DNA from 2 places in the Rhizobium sp. L9 genome. Region 1 is predicted to be linked to the other one. Evidence: predicted binding sites of a transcription regulator. Region 1 holds the regulator's gene; the other holds the start of a gene.
The links. Region 1 encodes LexA, which represses DNA repair genes until DNA is damaged. Its sites were predicted from a motif close to TGTTCNNNNTGTGTTCNG; they were not measured.
Positions count from the first base shown of each region.

Region 2: CO660_RS15325 (DNA recombination protein RmuC) is a predicted target of LexA. The motif match lies at 1,734-1,751, and genes of this name have one in related genera.

Region 1 is NZ_NWSZ01000008.1:65,754-74,992, forward strand. Features, by position in the region: gene pdhA (pyruvate dehydrogenase (acetyl-transferring) E1 component subunit alpha) at 1-952, opposite strand, end outside; gene CO660_RS10145 (septum formation initiator family protein) at 1,098-1,418, opposite strand; gene eno (phosphopyruvate hydratase) at 1,554-2,828, opposite strand; gene kdsA (3-deoxy-8-phosphooctulonate synthase) at 2,970-3,815, opposite strand; partial or broken gene CO660_RS10160 (VOC family protein) at 3,812-4,711, opposite strand; gene lexA (transcriptional repressor LexA) at 4,910-5,626, shown strand; gene CO660_RS10170 (ComEC/Rec2 family competence protein) at 5,607-8,039, opposite strand; gene gltA (citrate synthase) at 8,329-9,239, shown strand, end outside.
Region 2 is NZ_NWSZ01000013.1:62,438-71,676, forward strand. Features, by position in the region: gene def (peptide deformylase) at 1-7, opposite strand, end outside; gene CO660_RS15320 (globin-coupled sensor protein) at 106-1,602, opposite strand; gene CO660_RS15325 (DNA recombination protein RmuC) at 1,784-3,007, shown strand; gene CO660_RS15330 (ribokinase) at 3,087-3,986, shown strand; gene CO660_RS15335 (methyl-accepting chemotaxis protein) at 4,227-6,581, shown strand; gene ptsN (PTS IIA-like nitrogen regulatory protein PtsN) at 6,656-7,120, opposite strand; gene raiA (ribosome-associated translation inhibitor RaiA) at 7,194-7,769, opposite strand; gene CO660_RS15350 (EamA family transporter) at 8,021-8,965, opposite strand; gene rpoN (RNA polymerase factor sigma-54) at 9,053-9,239, opposite strand, start outside.

The sequences.
Region 1 (9,239 bases):
TGTCGATCGCCTTCAGATCGTCTTCGGAAGCCCAGCCCTTTTCGATGAGGCGTGCCTTTACCTGCTCGATCGGGTCCTGTTCGGAGCGCATCTTCTGCACTTCTTCCTTTGTGCGATATTTCGCCGGATCGGACATGGAGTGGCCGCGATAACGATAGGTCAGCATTTCGAGAATGATCGGGCCCTTGCCGGAGCGGCAATGTTCGAGCGCCTCGTCGGCCGCCGCCTTGACGGCGCGGACGTCCATGCCGTCGACCTGAATGCCGGGAATGCCGAAGCCGGAGCCGCGTAGCGAGTAATTCGACTGAGCGGTGGCACGGGCGGTCGAGGTGCCCATGGCGTAGCGGTTATTTTCGACGATATAGACGATCGGCAGCTTCCAGAGAGCCGCCATGTTGAAGCTCTCGTAGACCTGGCCCTGGTTGGCAGCGCCGTCGCCGAAATAGGCGATGGCGACATTGCCGTTGCCGCGGTAGTGGTTTGCAAAGGCAAGGCCGGTTCCGAGCGAAACCTGGGCGCCGACGATGCCGTGACCGCCGTAGAAATGCTTCTCTTTCGAGAACATGTGCATCGAGCCGCCCTTCCCATGGGAATAGCCGCTACGGCGCCCGGTCAGTTCCGCCATGACCCCGCGCGCCTCCATGCCGGTTGCCAGCATGTGGCCGTGGTCGCGATAGGCGGTGATGACCTGATCGCCTTCCTTCTGCGCCATCTGCATGCCGACCACGACAGCTTCCTGACCGATATAGAGATGGCAAAAGCCGCCGATGAAGCCCATGCCGTAAAGCTGACCGGCCTTCTCCTCGAAGCGGCGGATCAGTAGCATCTCGCGATAGGCCTTGAGTTCCTCATCCCGATCGAAGTCGGCTACTGGGCCTCCATTCGATGCTTTGGCTGCTGGTTTTGCTGCAGTTTTGCGGCTGGAAACGGTCGCGGTCTTTCGCGGCGCCATTCAACCCTCCCTATGGGTTTGTCGTTTCTCGGTGGCGCGTACCATAGGGAAGAAATATGACCACAGCAATGCCATAATTGCATGGCTCGTATTCGACGCTAAGTTATTGCAAATAAATCAGAAATTCCAATTAACCTAATTCCGGTTAATTGGAATAATGTTTGAATATGACGATCTCGTCCGCACGCGACATATTCAGCTGATATCGCGCCTTTTCGTCCAGCATGTCCTTGTCGAGCGAGCCGTCACTCAGCAGCGCCACCTGGCTTTCCAGATGTTCGCGCTTCGCCTTCAGGACGGCAAGCTCTCTTTCGCGCGCGACGCGCTGACGCTCGAACGTCTCCGTCGCCCGCAGGCCATAATCGCCATGGATGCAATGATAACCGAAATAGGAAAGGAAGGCGACCGTCATAGCCGGGATGACGAAGCGGCCGAGCTTTCTCTTCTTATGATGCTTTGTCCACATACACGCATGCTCTTGAACGCATTACCAATTCGTTCAGCATAACGCGCAGAGATTAACCGTTCATTGACCGTAACCGCCGGCAAGAAAAAACCCGCGCCGGTGAGGCGCGGGTCGAGCATTGCAAATCAGATCGGATCAGCCTTTGATGATCGAGCGGCCGGCATATTGGGCCTGGGGGCCTAGGCCCTCCTCGATGCGGATCAGCTGATTGTACTTGGCGAGACGGTCAGAACGCGACAGTGAGCCGGTCTTGATCTGGCCGCAGTTGGTGGCAACTGCGAGATCGGCAATGGTCGAATCTTCCGTTTCTCCGGAGCGGTGCGACATGACGGCGGTATAGGCTGCCTTATGCGCCGTGTTAACGGCATCAAGCGTTTCCGTCAGAGAGCCGATCTGGTTGACCTTGACGAGGATCGAGTTGGCGACGCCCATGCGGATGCCGTCGCGAAGGCGGGCCGAGTTGGTGACGAAGAGATCGTCGCCGACGAGCTGAGTCTTCTTGCCGATCAGATCGGTCAGCGCCTTCCAGCCCTCCCAGTCGTCTTCGGCCATGCCGTCTTCGATCGAGATGATCGGGTATTTGCCGGCGAGCTCGGCCAGATATTCGGCCATGGCGCCCGACTCGAGCGTGCGGCCTTCGCCCTCCAGAACATACTTGCCGTCCTTGAAGAATTCCGTCGAGGCGCAGTCGAGGCCGAGGCACATGTCGTCGCCCGGCTTGTAGCCGGCTTTCTCGATCGACTTCATGATGAAGTCGAGGGCTTCGGGCGCACTCTTCAGGCCGGGAGCGAAGCCGCCTTCGTCACCGACATTGGTGTTGTGGCCCTGCGCGGCAAGCTCCTTGCGGAGCGTATGGAAGACTTCCGAACCCATGCGCACGGCGTCGGCGATCGAATCGGCGCCGACCGGCAGGATCATGAATTCCTGGAAGTCGATCGGGTTGTCGGCATGAGCGCCGCCGTTGATGATGTTCATCATAGGCACCGGCAGGAGGCTGGCGGAAGCGCCGCCGACGTAACGGTAAAGCGGCAGGCCGGATGCCTGGGCCGCAGCCTTGGCGACGGCGAGCGAGACGCCGAGGATGGCGTTGGCGCCGAGGCGCGACTTGTTCGGCGTGCCATCGAGCTCGATCATGATGTTGTCGATCTGGATCTGATTTTCGGCGTCGATGCCGCCGATCGCGTCGAAGATCTCGGTGTTGGCGGCCTCGACCGCCTTTTCGACGCCCTTGCCGAGATAGCGCTTGCCGCCGTCGCGCAGCTCGACCGCCTCATGTGCGCCCGTCGAGGCGCCCGAGGGAACGGCCGCGCGGCCCATGCTGCCGTCTTCGAGATAGACGTCGACTTCGACGGTGGGGTTGCCACGGCTATCGAGGATCTCGCGGGCGATGATATCGGTGATTGCAGTCATGGGTTCTTCCTGCTCGGTGGGTGATAAGTCGTTCGAAGCCTGTCATAATCGAAGGCGTGCAAATTACAATGGCGCAATTTCCCGCCTTCGAGCGGGTATCGCATCGTGGCCTAAACCACGATCATGTCAGCCTGTTGAACGTTAGGCCTTGGCGATCGCATCGAAGGCAAGCAGCTTCTCAAGCAGTCGCGGCATGTCCTTGAGATAGACCATGTTCGGCCCGTCGGACGGTGCGTTGTCGGGATCCTGATGGGTTTCGACGAAGACGCCGGCAATTCCCGTCGCCACTGCCGCGCGCGCCAGCGTTTCCACGAACTCGCGCTGGCCGCCGGAGGAATCGCCCTGCCCGCCCGGCTGCGCCACGGAATGGGTGGCGTCAAAAATGACGGGAGCTCCCATCGCCGCCATGATCGGCAGCGAACGCATGTCGGAAACCAGCGTATTGTAGCCGAAGGAGGCACCGCGCTCGCACAAGAGCACATTCAGATTGCCGCTGGCGTTGAGCTTCTTCAGAACGTTCTTCATATCCCAAGGGGCGAGGAACTGGCCCTTCTTGACATTGACGGCGCGGCCGGTTCTGGCGGCGGCGATCAGAAGGTCCGTCTGACGGCAGAGGAAGGCCGGGATCTGCAGAACATCGACCACCTTGGCCACCTCGGCGCATTGCTCGGCCGTATGGACGTCGGTTATGACGGGAAAGCCGAATTCCTTCTTGAGGTCGGCAAAGACCTCCATGCCCTTTTCCAGGCCGATGCCGCGTTCAGCCGAGAGCGAGGTACGGTTCGCCTTGTCGAAGGAGCTCTTGTAGACGAGGCCAATGCCGAGCTTGCCGCAAAGCTCCTTCAGCGTGCCGGCGACCATGAAGGCGTGATCCCGGCTCTCCATTTGGCATGGACCGGCGATCAGCGACAAGCGGCCAGTATTGGAAAAAGTGACCTGGCCTTCGCCTTCGCCGATCCTGACTTCGGAATTCGTGTCGGTGCTCATCGTGTTTCCTCGAAGGCGAAGAGCGCACCCTGCCCGGGCGTGGGCTTCACCAGAATGCGATTGTTCTTGCGCGTGTGAATGTGATCCCGTTAGCACCCAAATGCGCTTCTGTCACGGCAAGATCGATGACGGTGAAGAGGATTGCCCGCCCCCGCAGGCCGCGATCGGCTGATGAGACAGCGGTCTCGAAATAGGCCTCCAGCCCTTCCGGCCGTCATCAAGCTGATCTTTGCATTTGATGCCGCGATATTCATGCCGAAACCGGTTTTCTCCACCGCCGCCTGCCCAATCGCGAGCCCGACGAAGGCGGCGAATGCCGCCGGGTCCGGTGCACAAAGTGCGATCTCGGCAATGCCGATCACGCCATTGGCGTGTCTCTCCAGCGCGGCGCGATCTGTAGGGAACGAAGTGATGCGCTGGCAAGTAAAGAGAAAGAAATCGGGGGCGCGCAAATCAGCTGCAAAGGCCAGCTTAAAGCTGCCGACGCTCTCCGAACCGTCCGGCATCCGCATCGGCCGGCTGAACTGCAACATCTCACCGGCGCTCGCGCCGTTGCTGACGAAGCGCTTATGATCGAGGTCGGCATCCTCGCTGAGGAAGGCCAGCGCAGAAAGTCCCTCCTCGCCGCAGCGGAAACGGAAGGCGCGATTGCGGGCGATGAAGACGTTGCCCTGGCGGGCCGCTGCTTCGCTCTCGTCGACACTCGCCACGCCAAGCGGCTCCAGATAGGTCTTGTCGGCGAAAAAGACGCAGGCATTCTCCGTTCCGAAGGGATGGCGCGCATCGGCGGCGACGGTGAAACCGAGCTTGCCGAGCCTCTCACGCGCCAGATCGATATTGACCACGGGCAGCACGACATGATCCAGCGGGTGCGACCTGGCGGAATGCGCGTTCATGAATATCCCTCCTGAAACCGGAAAGAGATGTGCGACAGCACCTCCCTCAATGCAAGACATGTGCGCCAATCCGGCAAATGAAAATAAAAATCTCAGCGAGTTGACGTGAACTTTTACGGAAATTTAGCTACTTGCGGAACACATATGGAACATATAGTGTCCGTTCTGGATTTGTTTCAATCACGGGGTCTAACGTCGATGCTCACGCGCAAACAACAGGAGCTTCTCCTTTTCATCCATGAGCGCATGAAGGAATCCGGCGTTCCTCCCTCTTTCGACGAAATGAAGGATGCCCTGGATCTCGCCTCGAAATCCGGCATTCACCGCCTGATCACGGCGCTTGAGGAACGCGGCTTCATTCGCCGCCTACCGAACCGCGCCCGGGCGCTCGAGGTGATCAAGCTTCCGGAGGCCTATAACCCCAGTCTTCAGCGTCGCGGTTTTTCGCCGAGCGTCATCGAGGGCAGCCTCGGTAAGCCCCAGCCGGTCGCCGCCCCCGCTGCGCCAAAGCCGGTCGCCGACAATGGCAACTCCGTCTCCGTGCCGGTCATGGGACGTATCGCCGCCGGCGTTCCGATCTCGGCGATCCAGAACAACACCCACGATATAGTCGTTCCTTCAGATATGCTCGGCTCCGGTGAGCACTATGCGCTGGAGGTTAAAGGCGATTCGATGATCGACGCCGGCATCTTCGACGGCGACACCGTGATCATTCGCAACGGCAGTACCGCCAGTCCCGGCGATATCGTCGTTGCCCTCGTCGATGACGAGGAAGCAACGCTGAAGCGTTTCCGCCGCAAGGGCGCCTCGATCGCGCTCGAGGCCGCCAACCCGGCTTATGAGACCCGCATCTTCGGGCCCGACCGCGTCAAGGTGCAGGGCAAGCTCGTCGGCCTCATCCGTCGCTATCACTGACGCCGGATGGGCTGGAATCGGTAAAACGATCATTGCGCCAATCATAGGCGCGATGGCGCATCCATGGTCGCGACAAGGCATCGAAGGCGGTGGTGACCTCCAGGCCGGCATCGGCGAAACGCAATTCGAGCGAGCCGGTCCTACGCAGCGTCTCGCCGGTGAAAAGCGTGCCACCTGAACGGCAGCTGTTGAAACGCAGACGGACCGAGGTCACGACGATATCGGCCGTATCGCAGGCCGGGCCGAGATAGGCGGCATTGTCGATAACGGTGACGATATGGCCATTGCCAAGTCTTGATGTGCACCAAGCCTTCTTGACGCAGGAAAAACGGTTTGCTTCACCGCCTGCTGCGGCTGCCCGCATCGCCGCACTCGCTTCGTTCTGCTGATCGCGGGAAAGCCTGACACGGCGGCCTTCTCCTTCCGGCGGGATGGCCGGACCATCCAGCATCTTCGGCGGATCATGTGTCGGCAGCACCAGCGCTCTCTGCCACTGGTCGAATATGAAATCCGGCGGGTTTTCACGGTTGGAAGCTATTGCCTCAGCCGCGACGACCGCAACCAGACTGCCATCCTCCGAAATCACCAGATCCGGCGGCCGGGGAACCGGCAGAAGCAGCACGATGAGCGTCGAGATGGCGATGATCGATGTGCCGACATGGCGCAGCCGAGTGCGCAGCAGCGTCAGCAGCAGAAAGCCTGCCACCGCCACTGCGAAATACCAGCCGGGCAAGCGGCCGATGCCGATATCACCGCCCCAGCCGGACACCGTCTTGGCAACCGCAATCACCAGATCGAGGCCGAATCCGACGACCTTCCAGAGCGGAGCGTCCAGACCGAAAGGCATGAGCAACATCGCCAACAATCCGGCCGGCATGACGATGAAGGAGATAATCGGCATCGTCGCAAGGTTTGCCGGCAGGCCGTAAGCCGTCAGGCGATGAAAATGCTCGATCGAAAACAATGCGGTGGAAAAGCCGCCGATCAGCGAGGTCAGGAAGACGCCGCCGAAGAAACCGGCGACGGCAACCACCGGCCTGATGATCGGCAGTTTCAGAAAAGCGTTTTCGCGGACACGCCTGTCCTTCCACAACTGATAGCCCGATACCAAGGCCAATGTGGCGGCAAAGGACATTTGAAAGCTCGGGCCCAATACTTCCGAAGGTGAAATGGCGATGATGATGAGCGCGGAGAGAACGACATTGCGCAGGCTAATCGACGGCCGGTCGAAGAAGACGGCAATCAGCATGATGGCCATCATGATAAAGGCGCGCTCGGCCGAAACCCCGAAACCGGAGATCAGGTAATAGGCGGTGACGGCGATGAGCGCGCCGGCAGCGGCGATCTTCTTTGTCGGATAGGCTTGGGCGATGCCGGGAAAGAGGCTGAGCAGCATCCGGAAGCCGACGAAGAAGATGCCAGCCGACAGCGCCATGTTGAGGCCCGAGATCGCGACGATATGGGCAAGGCCGGACTGGCGCAGCGCCTCTGTCGTCACGTGCGATATGGCGCGCCGTTCATCCGTCACCAGGGCAGCGGCAAAGGCGCCGGTATCACCGGGCAGGATCGATCTTATGCGGTCGCCGATGCTGCTGCGCAGCTGGTAGAGCCATTCGAGCAGGGCGTCCGCCGTCGACCTGGCCGCCTGCGGGCCTGCCTCCAAGTCGAGTTTCTCCGGCGCACCATAGAAGAAACCGTTGGCGCCGATGCCGTCGAAATAGGCACCGAAGGAAAAGTCGTTGAGCGCGGGAAGTGCGGGGCCTGCCGGCGGCGTCAGACGTGCCTTGCCGGTGATGACGTCGCCGATCTCGAAAGGCGCATCGGCGCCCCGGACGATCGCGGTGATGCGTCTCGGCGGCCGTTTCAGCTCCGGCGCCTCGGTGCCGGCGACGGCAAGAATGTAGCGCCAGCGCCCGCGCCCGTCGCCTTCCCGCCGTTCGACGCGGCCAGTCACCGTCGTCGTCACGGATGAATCGAGGATCACCGTTGAAGCCCGCCAGCTCTCGAACTGAGCTGAGAGCATGCCGCCGGCGAAAAGTGCCAGCGTCATGAAACTTGCGCGCAAGGCCGGCCGGCTGGGATCGGTGAGGAAAACCGCGGCCGCCGACACCAGCAGGCAGAGCAGCGATGCAACGAGGGGAAAATCCGATGCCGCAAGAAACCAGAAGGCCGAGCCGGCTCCGAGGAAGACCGGCGAGAACAGCAGCAGGCGTCCATGATCGGCCTCTTCGCCAAGCATGCAGGCCCCGGCACGGAGCGATTGCCCGGCGGTGGCCAGCAGCCGACGATGCAATGGGGTCTGCGACTGCGTCCTTGCCGATTGAGTCACCACCGCAGGCGCAGGAAAATCTGGCGGATCGGCAAGACCGACGCCCGCTTGCGGCCGCAATTCGGCTGTCATCGTTTCCTGCATGCCCCGCCCAAGATCACCCCGCCAGGCCCCAAGAATGCAACCTTCAAGCAAATCCGGCAAGGATAATCGATTGAAATACGAGGGAAAATCGTAAGCGGCAAAAGGCCAGTCGAATCATCGGCTTCCGCTATGCGTGCGGCTCATCGCTGCAGTGCCTAAAAGGTGATGCCGCAATGCACAAAATGCCATCACGGTAACTTGGCATTAGCGTCACGATCATATAGCTATCGGAAAGGACGCTTAACCCCTATGGCGCTTTTGTGGCGCCACCGACATTTCGGAGGACAGCATGACGGATCAAAGCGCTACAATAAAAATCGGTGACAAATCGGTTGACCTCGCCGTTAAAAGCGGCACGATCGGCCCGAGCGTCATCGACATCGGTGCCCTCTACAAGAACACCGCTTCCTTCACTTACGATCCGGGCTTCACCTCGACCGCATCCTGTGAATCGAAAATCACCTATATCGACGGTGACGAAGGTGTGCTGCTGCACCGCGGCTATCCGATCGAGCAGCTGGCCGAGCACGGCGACTTCCTCGAGGTCTGCTACCTCCTGCTCTACGGCGAACTGCCGACGGCCGCGCAGAAGAAGGACTTCGACTATCGCGTCACGCACCACACGATGGTGCATGAGCAGATGAGCCGCTTCTTCACCGGCTTCCGCCGCGATGCACATCCGATGGCCGTCATGTGCGGCTGCGTCGGCGCACTGTCGGCCTTCTATCACGACTCCACAGACATCACCGATCCGCACCAGCGCATGGTCGCCAGCCTGCGCATGATCGCCAAGATGCCGACGCTTGCCGCCATGGCATATAAATACCATATCGGTCAGCCCTTCGTTTACCCGAAGAACGACCTCGACTATGCGTCGAACTTCCTGCGCATGTGCTTTGCCGTCCCCTGCGAGGAATATGTGGTCAATCCGGTGCTTGCCCGCGCGATGGACCGCATCTTCATCCTGCATGCCGATCACGAACAGAACGCCTCGACCTCGACCGTCCGTCTCGCCGGTTCATCGGGCGCCAACCCGTTCGCCTGCATCGCCGCCGGCATCGCCTGCCTATGGGGCCCCGCGCACGGCGGCGCCAACGAAGCAGCGCTCAATATGCTGACGGAAATCGGCACGGTCGACCACATTCCGGAATATATCGCCCGCGCCAAGGACAAGAACGATCCGTTCCGCCTGATGGGCTT
Region 2 (9,239 bases), on a different contig from region 1:
TGGTCATGGGCGTTCCCATAACCCATCTTTTCCCGCTATGGAATTATCCGGCGGGCGGGGAAGACGCTTTTTTGCATACCCGCCCGGAATTTCGCCATATTTGAGTCAGGCCGCCCGGCGGGCACCGACGACGGCGTGGCCTTCCGAACGGACGCGGAAGCGGCGCAACAGCTCGATCAGCTGGTCCACCTCGTCCTTGAGGCGACGGGTTTCCGCCGACGTGCGCTCGACCATGCCGGAATTCTGCTGGGTGATTTCGCCCATGCTGCGGATCGCCACGCTGACCTCGTTGACGCCGGTCGCCTGATCGCGGGCGGCGGCGGCGATATCGGCGACGAAGCGGTTGATGATATCGATGCGGCTGATCATATCGTTCAGCGCCTCGCCGGTGCTCGAGACGATGCCGACACCCTCGTTAACCTGACTCGAACTCTGCGAGATCAGGTTCTTGATCTCCTTGGCAGCATCGGCCGTGCGCTGGGCGAGCTGGCGGACTTCCTGCGCGACGACCGCAAAACCCTTGCCGGCATCACCGGCGCGCGCCGCCTCAACGCCGGCGTTCAGCGCCAGAAGATTGGTCTGGAAGGCGATTTCGTCGATGACGCCGATAATTTTGGAAATCTCCGTCGAGGATTTCTCGATACCGGCCATCGCCGACACGGCGCTGGTGACGAGTTCGCCCGAATTCTTCGCCTTCTGCTGAGTCTCGCGTACGGCGTCCGAAGCCTTCTCGGCATTGGCGGCGGTCTGGCCGACGCTGACGGAAAGCTGCTGCAGGGCAGCCGAACTCTCCTCGACGCCGGCCGCCTGCTGGGCAGTGCGCAATGCGAGATCGTTGGTCGCATTGGAGATGACGTCGGCGCCATTCATGATATGGCCCGACGTGTCGCGCACCGATGCGAAGGAATGGCGCAGCGCCTTGACGGCACGGTTGTAATCCTCGGCCATCTGCCGAAAATTACCGGGCAGGTCGGATGGCAGAGTGGCCTCGAGATCGCCGCTCGACAGCGCCTCCAGACCGCGGCGCAGCTGCTCCAGCGCCATCGCCTGATCGGCCTCGGCCTGGGCACGCTGCTCTTCCAGAGCCTGGCGCTTGGCTTCAAGCGTCTCGAGGTAGACCGAGATCGAATAATCCATGTCGAGCATGCCGGCCTTGATGACCGCCGACAGCCTTTCGGCGAGCAATTTGCCCTGCTGGCGCGCAAAGACCGACGGCCACTGCTTCTCCATGATGCCCTTGACGAGCTCGGACAGAACCAGGGCATAGCCGCCGACATACCAGCGCGGCTCCAGCCCGATGCGGGCGTGCGTGCGCCCGACCGCGGTCACGCCGTCGACGTAGGTTTCGTCGAAGGCGCCGCCTGCAAGCTTGCCCCAATGATCCTGCTGCCGCTTCTTGGCATGAGCGACATGGTTCTTGTCGGCGAAAAAGCCTGAGACGGCGGGGGTCTTGGCGATCTTGGCATAGAACTTGTCGAGGGCACCGCCGATTAGCTCTGATATGACGGGGCTGAGATCCCGTATCGACCGGCGCGCCGCCTCGTCCAGTTCGATGAAATCGAGGCGCTGCCTGAGTGCACTGTCGGTCTGCTGGGATGTCATGGAAATCTCTGTACTTGGCGCAACGGCGCTGGAGGGAATTCTGCGGCACAGATTTTGGCGAATATGGTTGAGCAATGGTTAAATCGGCGGCGATTTTCTGCATCGGTGAGGAAAAAGGCGACAGAGGATTTCGTTCACGTTTTGATCTATGTATTGCCGCAGCTTCTGTTATGGTTGCGGCATGACCGTTCATTCCGAATCGCTCGCCCTCTCCAACGCCTCGCTGAGCCCGGCCATGCTGGCGCTTGCCGGCGGCGTTTTTGTCGCCTTCGTGCTTCTGGTGATCATCCTTCTCTTGCGCAGCGCCAGCCTCCGCCGCGAGCAGGCGGAGGAGGCGAGCCTGCGGGCTGGCGAAAGCGAGGCGCGCATGGCCGAGCTTTTGAAGATCCAGGCGGAGATGCAGGGCCGCATCACGGCCATGACCGAGGTTTTTGGCGCGCGTCAGAGCGAGCTCAACCAGGCAATCAGCCAGCGTCTCGACGGCATGTCGCAGCGCGTCAGCTCGACGATCACCGAGCAGACGAAATCGACGCATGAGAACCTGCAGCGCCTGCAGGAGCGGCTGGCGGTCATCGATGCCGCGCAGAACAATATCCAGACGCTCGCCAAGGACGTGGTCGGACTGCAGGCGATTCTCTCGAACAAGCAGACGCGCGGCGCCTTCGGCCAGTCCCGGATGGAGACGATCGTCGCGGACGGCCTGCCGATGGGCACCTATGCATTCCAGCAGACGCTCTCGAACGGTTCGCGGCCGGACTGCACGATCCGCATGCCAAACGGCGCGCCGCCACTCGTCATCGATGCGAAGTTCCCGCTCGAAGCCTGGAGCGCCATCCGCGACGCAGCCAGCCCCGAGGCCGGCAAGATCGCCAGCCAGCAGTTCCGCCGCGACATGGAGATTCATATCCGGGATATTTCAGAGAAATATCTGATTCAGGGGGAAACCCAGGAGACGGCTTTTCTCTTCGTGCCGTCGGAATCGATCTTCGCGGAGATCCATGAGAACTTCGAGGCCCTGGTGCAGAAGGCACACCGCGCGCGCATCGTTATCGTCTCGCCATCGCTGCTGATGCTGTCGATCCAGGTCATCCAGGCGGTGCTGAAAGACCAGCGCATGCGGGCGCAAGCGCATCTGATCCAGGGCGAGGTGGCGCTCCTGATGGACGATCTCGGCCGCCTCGACGAGCGGGTGCGCAAGCTGCAGGGCCATTTCGCCATGGCGCAGAAAGACATCGACATGGTGGTCACGTCAGCCGACAAGCTCACCAAACGCGGCGCCAAGATCGAGGCGCTGGAATTCGAGGCAGGCGGCGACGCAAAGCCTGCCCGCGACGGCGAGGTCCCGGCCAAATCCGTGGAAAGCCGTACCGGCCTTCTCAAGCTTCGGGTGGTTGACGAGGAGTGATCGCTTCGGGCAGTGTCTCGCCCCATGAAATAGCAGGAGCATGATGTCATTGGCATGCTCCAAAAGACGGGACAGCCTGATGATCACAGTTTTCGGATCCATCAACATGGATCTCATCGCCACGACCGAGCGCCTGCCGAAGCCCGGCGAAACAGTGGCCGGCAACGGTTTTGCCACGGCCGCCGGCGGCAAGGGCGCCAACCAGGCGCTGGCAGCCCGCCGCGCCGGTCGCTATGTGCATATGGCCGGCGCCGTCGGCAAGGATGCTTTTGCTGCCGATGCTCTTTCTCTGCTCGATGAGGCAGGAACCGATCTCTCCCTCGTCAAGCATATCGACGGTCCCACAGGAACGGCGCTGATCCTGGTCGGCGGCGACGGCGAGAACATGATTGCCGCGGTGCCGGGCGCCAACGGCCTGGTCGCGCCCGCCGATGCGGAAACCGCGATCGGCCGCATGCACGAGGGCGACATACTGATGTTGCAGCTTGAGGTGCCGGTCGCGGCCGTCGAACGCGCGCTCTCGGCCGCACACGCCAAGGGCATCACCAGCATCCTCAACCTCGCCCCATTGATTCCCGATGCGCCGCGTCTCGGACGCCTCGCCGATATCGTCATTGCCAATGAGACTGAGTTCGAGCGACTTGCCGGACAGGACGGCATGGACGCAGGAGCGCGCGAGGCAGCGCTTGTCCGCCTGCATCACGAAACCGGCCAGACGCTGATCGTGACGCTCGGCGGCGATGGCGTCATCGCCATTCGTGACGGGGTCCTCTCAAGAGCGCAGGGGCTGGCGATCGATCCTGTCGATACGGTCGGAGCGGGAGACACCTTCTGCGGCTATTTCGCCGCCAGCCTCGATGACGGGCTTGATTTTCCGACAGCGTTGCGCCGCGCGGCAGTCGCCGGTTCGCTCGCATGTCTCAAATCAGGAGCGCAACCGTCAATCCCTTTGAGTGGGGAAGTCGCAGACAGAATATAGCCTGGCCTGCCTGCGAAACGCCGGCAGATGTCCTTCAATTTTAAAGGAGATTTCTGCGGTTTTGCTCATATAACCACTCAAGTTTCATTTAAATTTAACAGGTCTCCGGCGATCTTCCCAGCGATCGCCGGATCGTCGCATATGCGGATCCGCGGCTGATGCGGCTGCTCCATGACGGAGCCATGCCTTCGCTCCTGCGCCGAAGAATGCCCGTTCGGCGCATCCTTGCCTGAGGAACCCATGTTCATTTTTCGCATGAAATCGCTTGCGGCGAAACTTATCGCCATCACCGGCATCGCCATCGCACTTGTTCTCATCGCTTCGAACTTTTTCCTCATAGGCCAGACCCGGGATCGCGTTCAGACGCTGACGATGGATCAAGCCAATCTCGAGGCAAAGTCGATCGCCAATGAGATCGCCGCCAATGTCGGCGAACTCGCCAGCGCTGCCCGCAGCATGTCAGGCGTTATCGGCCGAGCCCACGATGGAAAGTCGCTCGATCGCAAGGGCATGATCAACGTGCTGAAAGCCAACCTGGAACAGAATGCCTTCGCCTTCGGCAGCTGGTTCTGCGAGCAGCTTGGTGCGCTGGACGGAAAGACGACCGAGATTGCCAACAACAATGACGAAGGCACCAACAAGAACGGCGCCTTCACGCCCTATTGGTCGAAAACCAAGGATGGCGGCATCCAGTATTCGACCTTCGACAATGATTATACCGCTGAGTGGTGGAAACTTGCTGCCGACAGCGGCAAGGGCGCGATCACCACGCCTTACATGGCCGAGGGAACCGACGTACCGACGCTGCTGACTTCCATTGCCTATCCTGTCATGTCGGGCGGCAAGATGATCGGCGTCGGCGGCGTCGACATCTCGCTAAAGTCGCTGACCGATAAGCTTCAGGCGCTGCACCCCTTCGGCTCCGGCCGCGTGACGCTGCTCTCGCAGGCCGGCAACTGGATCGTCGCGCCGGTCCCCGACCTGATGACCAAGCAATATGACGGCGAAGGCGCCGACGTCGTCAAGGCGGCGCTGTCGAACAAGCAGCCCGGCCTCGTCCGAAACCTCACCTATGACGGCCTCGATCCTTTCGACCGCGTCGTCTATCCATTCGAAGTCCCCGGCGTCAACGCCACCTGGGTCGTGCTTGTCGACGTCCCGCACACCGCGATCAACGCGCCGGTGCAGGATCAGACCTACATGATGATCGCCACCGGCCTGATCGTGCTCGGCGCGGTGATGCTGGCGCTCTATTTCGCCGTCCGCTCGCTCGTGCAGAGGCCGCTCGGCAGCCTTGTCGCCAGCGTCAAAACGCTCAGCGACGGCGAATATGCCGAACCCGTCGCGGCCCAGGACCGTACCGACGAAGTCGGTTCGGTCGCAAAGGCACTCGAAGGCTTCCGCTTCAAGCTCGCCGACTCCAGGCGCCTCGAAGACGAGGCCACCCACCAGCGACAGGCCGCAGAGGCCGAGCGCGGCCGTTCGGAATCGGAACGGCAGCAATCGGTGTCGCTGCAGCGTCACATCGTCTCGGTCGTCGGCGCCGGACTCTCGGAATTGTCTCAGGGCAATCTGGGTTACCGCATCACCGAAGATTTCCCCGGCGAATACGGCAAACTGAAGCAGGATTTCAATGCCGCGCTTGCAAGCCTCGAAGAGACCATCAATACGATGAATCTCAGCGTCGTCAATATCGGCGCCGGCACCGGCGAGATCAGCAACAGCGCTTCCGATCTCGCCAAACGTACCGAGCAGCAGGCAGCAAGCCTGGAAGAGACGGCGGCAGCGCTCAACGAGCTCACCGCCCAGGTCGATTCCAGTGCCGAGAATGCCCGCACGGCTGCCGACAACGTCAATCTCGCCTGCCAGGATGCCGAGAAATCAGGCGAAGTGGTGCAGAAGGCCATCGCCTCCATGCAAGGGATCGAGCAGTCTTCGACGGAGGTATCGCGGATCATCGGCGTCATCGATGAGATCGCCTTCCAGACGAACCTGCTGGCGCTGAACGCTGGCGTCGAAGCGGCTCGCGCCGGCGAAGCCGGCAAGGGTTTTGCCGTCGTCGCCCAGGAAGTGCGTGAACTCGCGCAGCGTTCGGCCACTGCCGCCAAGGAGATCAAGACGCTGATCAACACCTCGGCCGTCCAGGTCAAGGAAGGCGTCGATCTCGTGGGGCGCGCCGGCGGGACGCTGCACAAGATCGCCGAACAGGTGATGGGCATCAACAGCCTCATCCGGCAGATCTCGGCATCGGCCAGCGAACAGGCGGTGGGGCTGAAGGAAATCAACCAGGCCATGAACCAGATGGATCAGGTGACGCAGCAAAATGCGGCGATGGTGGAGGAGGCGACCGCCGCCAGCGTGGCGCTCAACGACGAGGCGCAGACGCTGAAGACGCTCGCCACGCGCTTCAGGGTGTCGGGCTCCGCCAACGCGACCGCGCTCGCCTCCGTGGCGAGGCAGATGCGTGCGCCGGCTGCGGCCCCCTCGCACTTGGCAACCGCTCCTGTGGTCCGCCACGCGCCGGCGACCCGCCGCACCACACCTCAATCGCATGGCTCGGCCGCCGTGGCTGGGGATAACTGGGAAGAGTTCTGACCGTTCAGCCCTGGGTAAATCAAAAAATGCGCCTGCGAAATCAGGCGCCTTTTTTCATTTAGGGATTATGCAGCTCAAGCAGCGTTCGACGTCTGCTCTTCGTTGAGGAAGGCGTAGATCGCCGAGGCGGAATCGGTGGCCCGCAGCTTTGCAACCAGGTCTTGATCGCGCAGGACGCGGGCGATGCGCGACAGGGCTTTGAGATGGTCGGCGCCGGCGCCCTCCGGCGCAAGCAGCAGGAAAACGAGGTCGACGGGCTGGTCGTCCAGCGCTTCAAAATCGACAGGCTGCTCCAGCCGGGCAAAGATGCCGACGATGGAATGAATGTTCACCAGCTTGCCGTGGGGAATGGCGATACCGTTGCCGACGCCGGTCGAGCCCAGGCGTTCGCGCTGCAGGATGACGTCGAAGATCTCCCGTTCGGAGAGCCCGGTGATCCTCGCGGCTCTTGCCGCCAATTCCTGAAGCAACTGTTTCTTGGAATTTACTCTGAGGGCGGGAATGATCGCATCCTGATGGAGCAAATCTGCCAATGCCATTTCTTTTTCCTTCTGTCGCCGGGATCAGTTGATGCGAGGAGCGGCGGCGATACCGCCGCTCACCACTCTGATCTCAGCCTTTGATATTGGCCGAATCGATCCAGCCAATATTTCCGTCGTGCCGACGATAAACGATGTTCAGATGTTCCTTGCCGGGACTGCGGAACAGGAGAAGCGGCTCGTCGGTCATGTCGAGCGCCATCACGGCGGTGGCGACGGACATGGTCTTCAACTGCTTCGTGCTTTCAGCGACGATTGCCGGGGCGAAATCGTCGGGAATTTCATCCTCGTGATCAGGAACGGAGTCCATGACCGTATAGGAGACTTCTGCAAAGCCATTCAGGTGGTTTCCGGCATGGTGGTCCTTCAGCTTGCGCTTGTAGCGACGCAGGCGTTTCTCGATGCGTTCGGAAGCGGCGTCGAAAGCAAGCTGCGGATCCGTCGCTTCGCCGGCGGCATGAAGCACCACCCCGCTGTCGAGATGAAGCTTGCAGTCTGCCGAGAAACGAGAACTCGCCTTTTCGACGGTCACCTGGCCGGAATACCCCCCATCGAAGTATTTCGTGATGGCCGTTCCAATTTGGTCCTCGATCTTTTGGCGGAAGGATTCACCAATTTCCATATGTTTCCCGGATACACGCACACTCATGGAGTTTCCCTTCTTATGGTCGTTTGCGGGTATCAGTTTACGCCAAGCCTCGGGTTCATCCAAGCACTTCGCGCAATCTCAAGCAAGATCGGCGTAGGCCTGAGGTCCTCGGTGCCCTTGGGATGATGGGGATAACTTCAAAACGCCGTTCACGGCGACGATTGCGGCGGGCTTCTAGCCAGAGGTTGCCGGAAAGTCAATAGGGCGCCGAATCAGCTCCGGGCGCGCTCCCAGAAGGTGTAGCAAATCTCCTACGGAAGGAGCCTTCCGGCGACTTTCCCTTCATCAGCTCCCGCGCTTCGTGCCTGCGTTGCGCGCGGCATCGTCATGGCGATGACACCGAGAATGACGCAGACCAGTCCGATCCACGCCGTCGGGTTCAGCCTCTCGCCGAGAAAGACGATACCGATCGCCACACCGATCGGCACACGGAGATAGGCTTGCGACGTGGTTCCGACCGAACCCAGCGTCTGAACGAGGCGGAAATAGATCGTAAAGGCAAGCGCCGTCGAAAAGGCAGAAAGGGCAAGCAGCGCCAGCACCGATGCGGCCGAGGGATCGAGCCCCCAGGGCCGGTCGACGAGCAGGCTCACAGGCATCAGAATGACCGCGCCCGAGATCAGCGAACCGGCCGCCGGCACGGCAGGATCGAGGCCACTAAAGTTCTTGCTGAAAATCGCGGCCCCTGCGTAACAGATGGTTGCCAGGATGATGGCGAGCTGCGCCATCAGGCTTTCGCCTAGACCGCCGAGCGCTTCGACGCCGATGACGAGGCAGATGCCGGCAAGCCCGGAGACGACGCCGAAAAGCTTTCGCGCCGTCGCCGGCTCATGGCGGGTTATCGACACGGTCAGCAGGAAGGTGAAAATCGGCGTCGCCGAATTCAGGATCACCGCCAGTCCGGCATCGACGGACTGCTCCGCCCAGGCGATCAGCGTGAAAGGAAAGACGCTGTTCAGGCAGGCCTGAACGACGAACAGGCGCCATGTCGCGCGATCGCGCGGCAGGCGGACATGCCGATGGCGAAGCACGGCCAGCAGAATGGCGCCGGCGATCAGTGTGCGCACCGCGATCAAGGTCACCGGCGGGATCGTTTCGACCCCGATCTTGATAAAGGTGTAGGAAGAACCCCAGAGGGTCGCAAGCACCAAAAGCAGGACAAGTTCTCTGGTAAGGTTCGGCTTTTGCGGCGTCATAGGCACATCGATCTTCGTTCAAGACGCGGGAGAAATAGGCCAATTCGGAAGGTGGATGCTTCGATCCAGATCGAAGCATGTGCTGCGTCAGAAGCCCGCGACTTTGGCGAGCGCCCGCTTCTCGCGGCGGCGCTGCACCGAGGAAGCGATGTTCATCGCTTCCCGGTATTTGGCGACCGTGCGGCGGGCGAGATCCACACCGCCCTTCTTCAGCATGTCGACGATATCGTCATCGGAGAGCACCGCGTCGGGACTCTCCTGCATGATCAGCGCG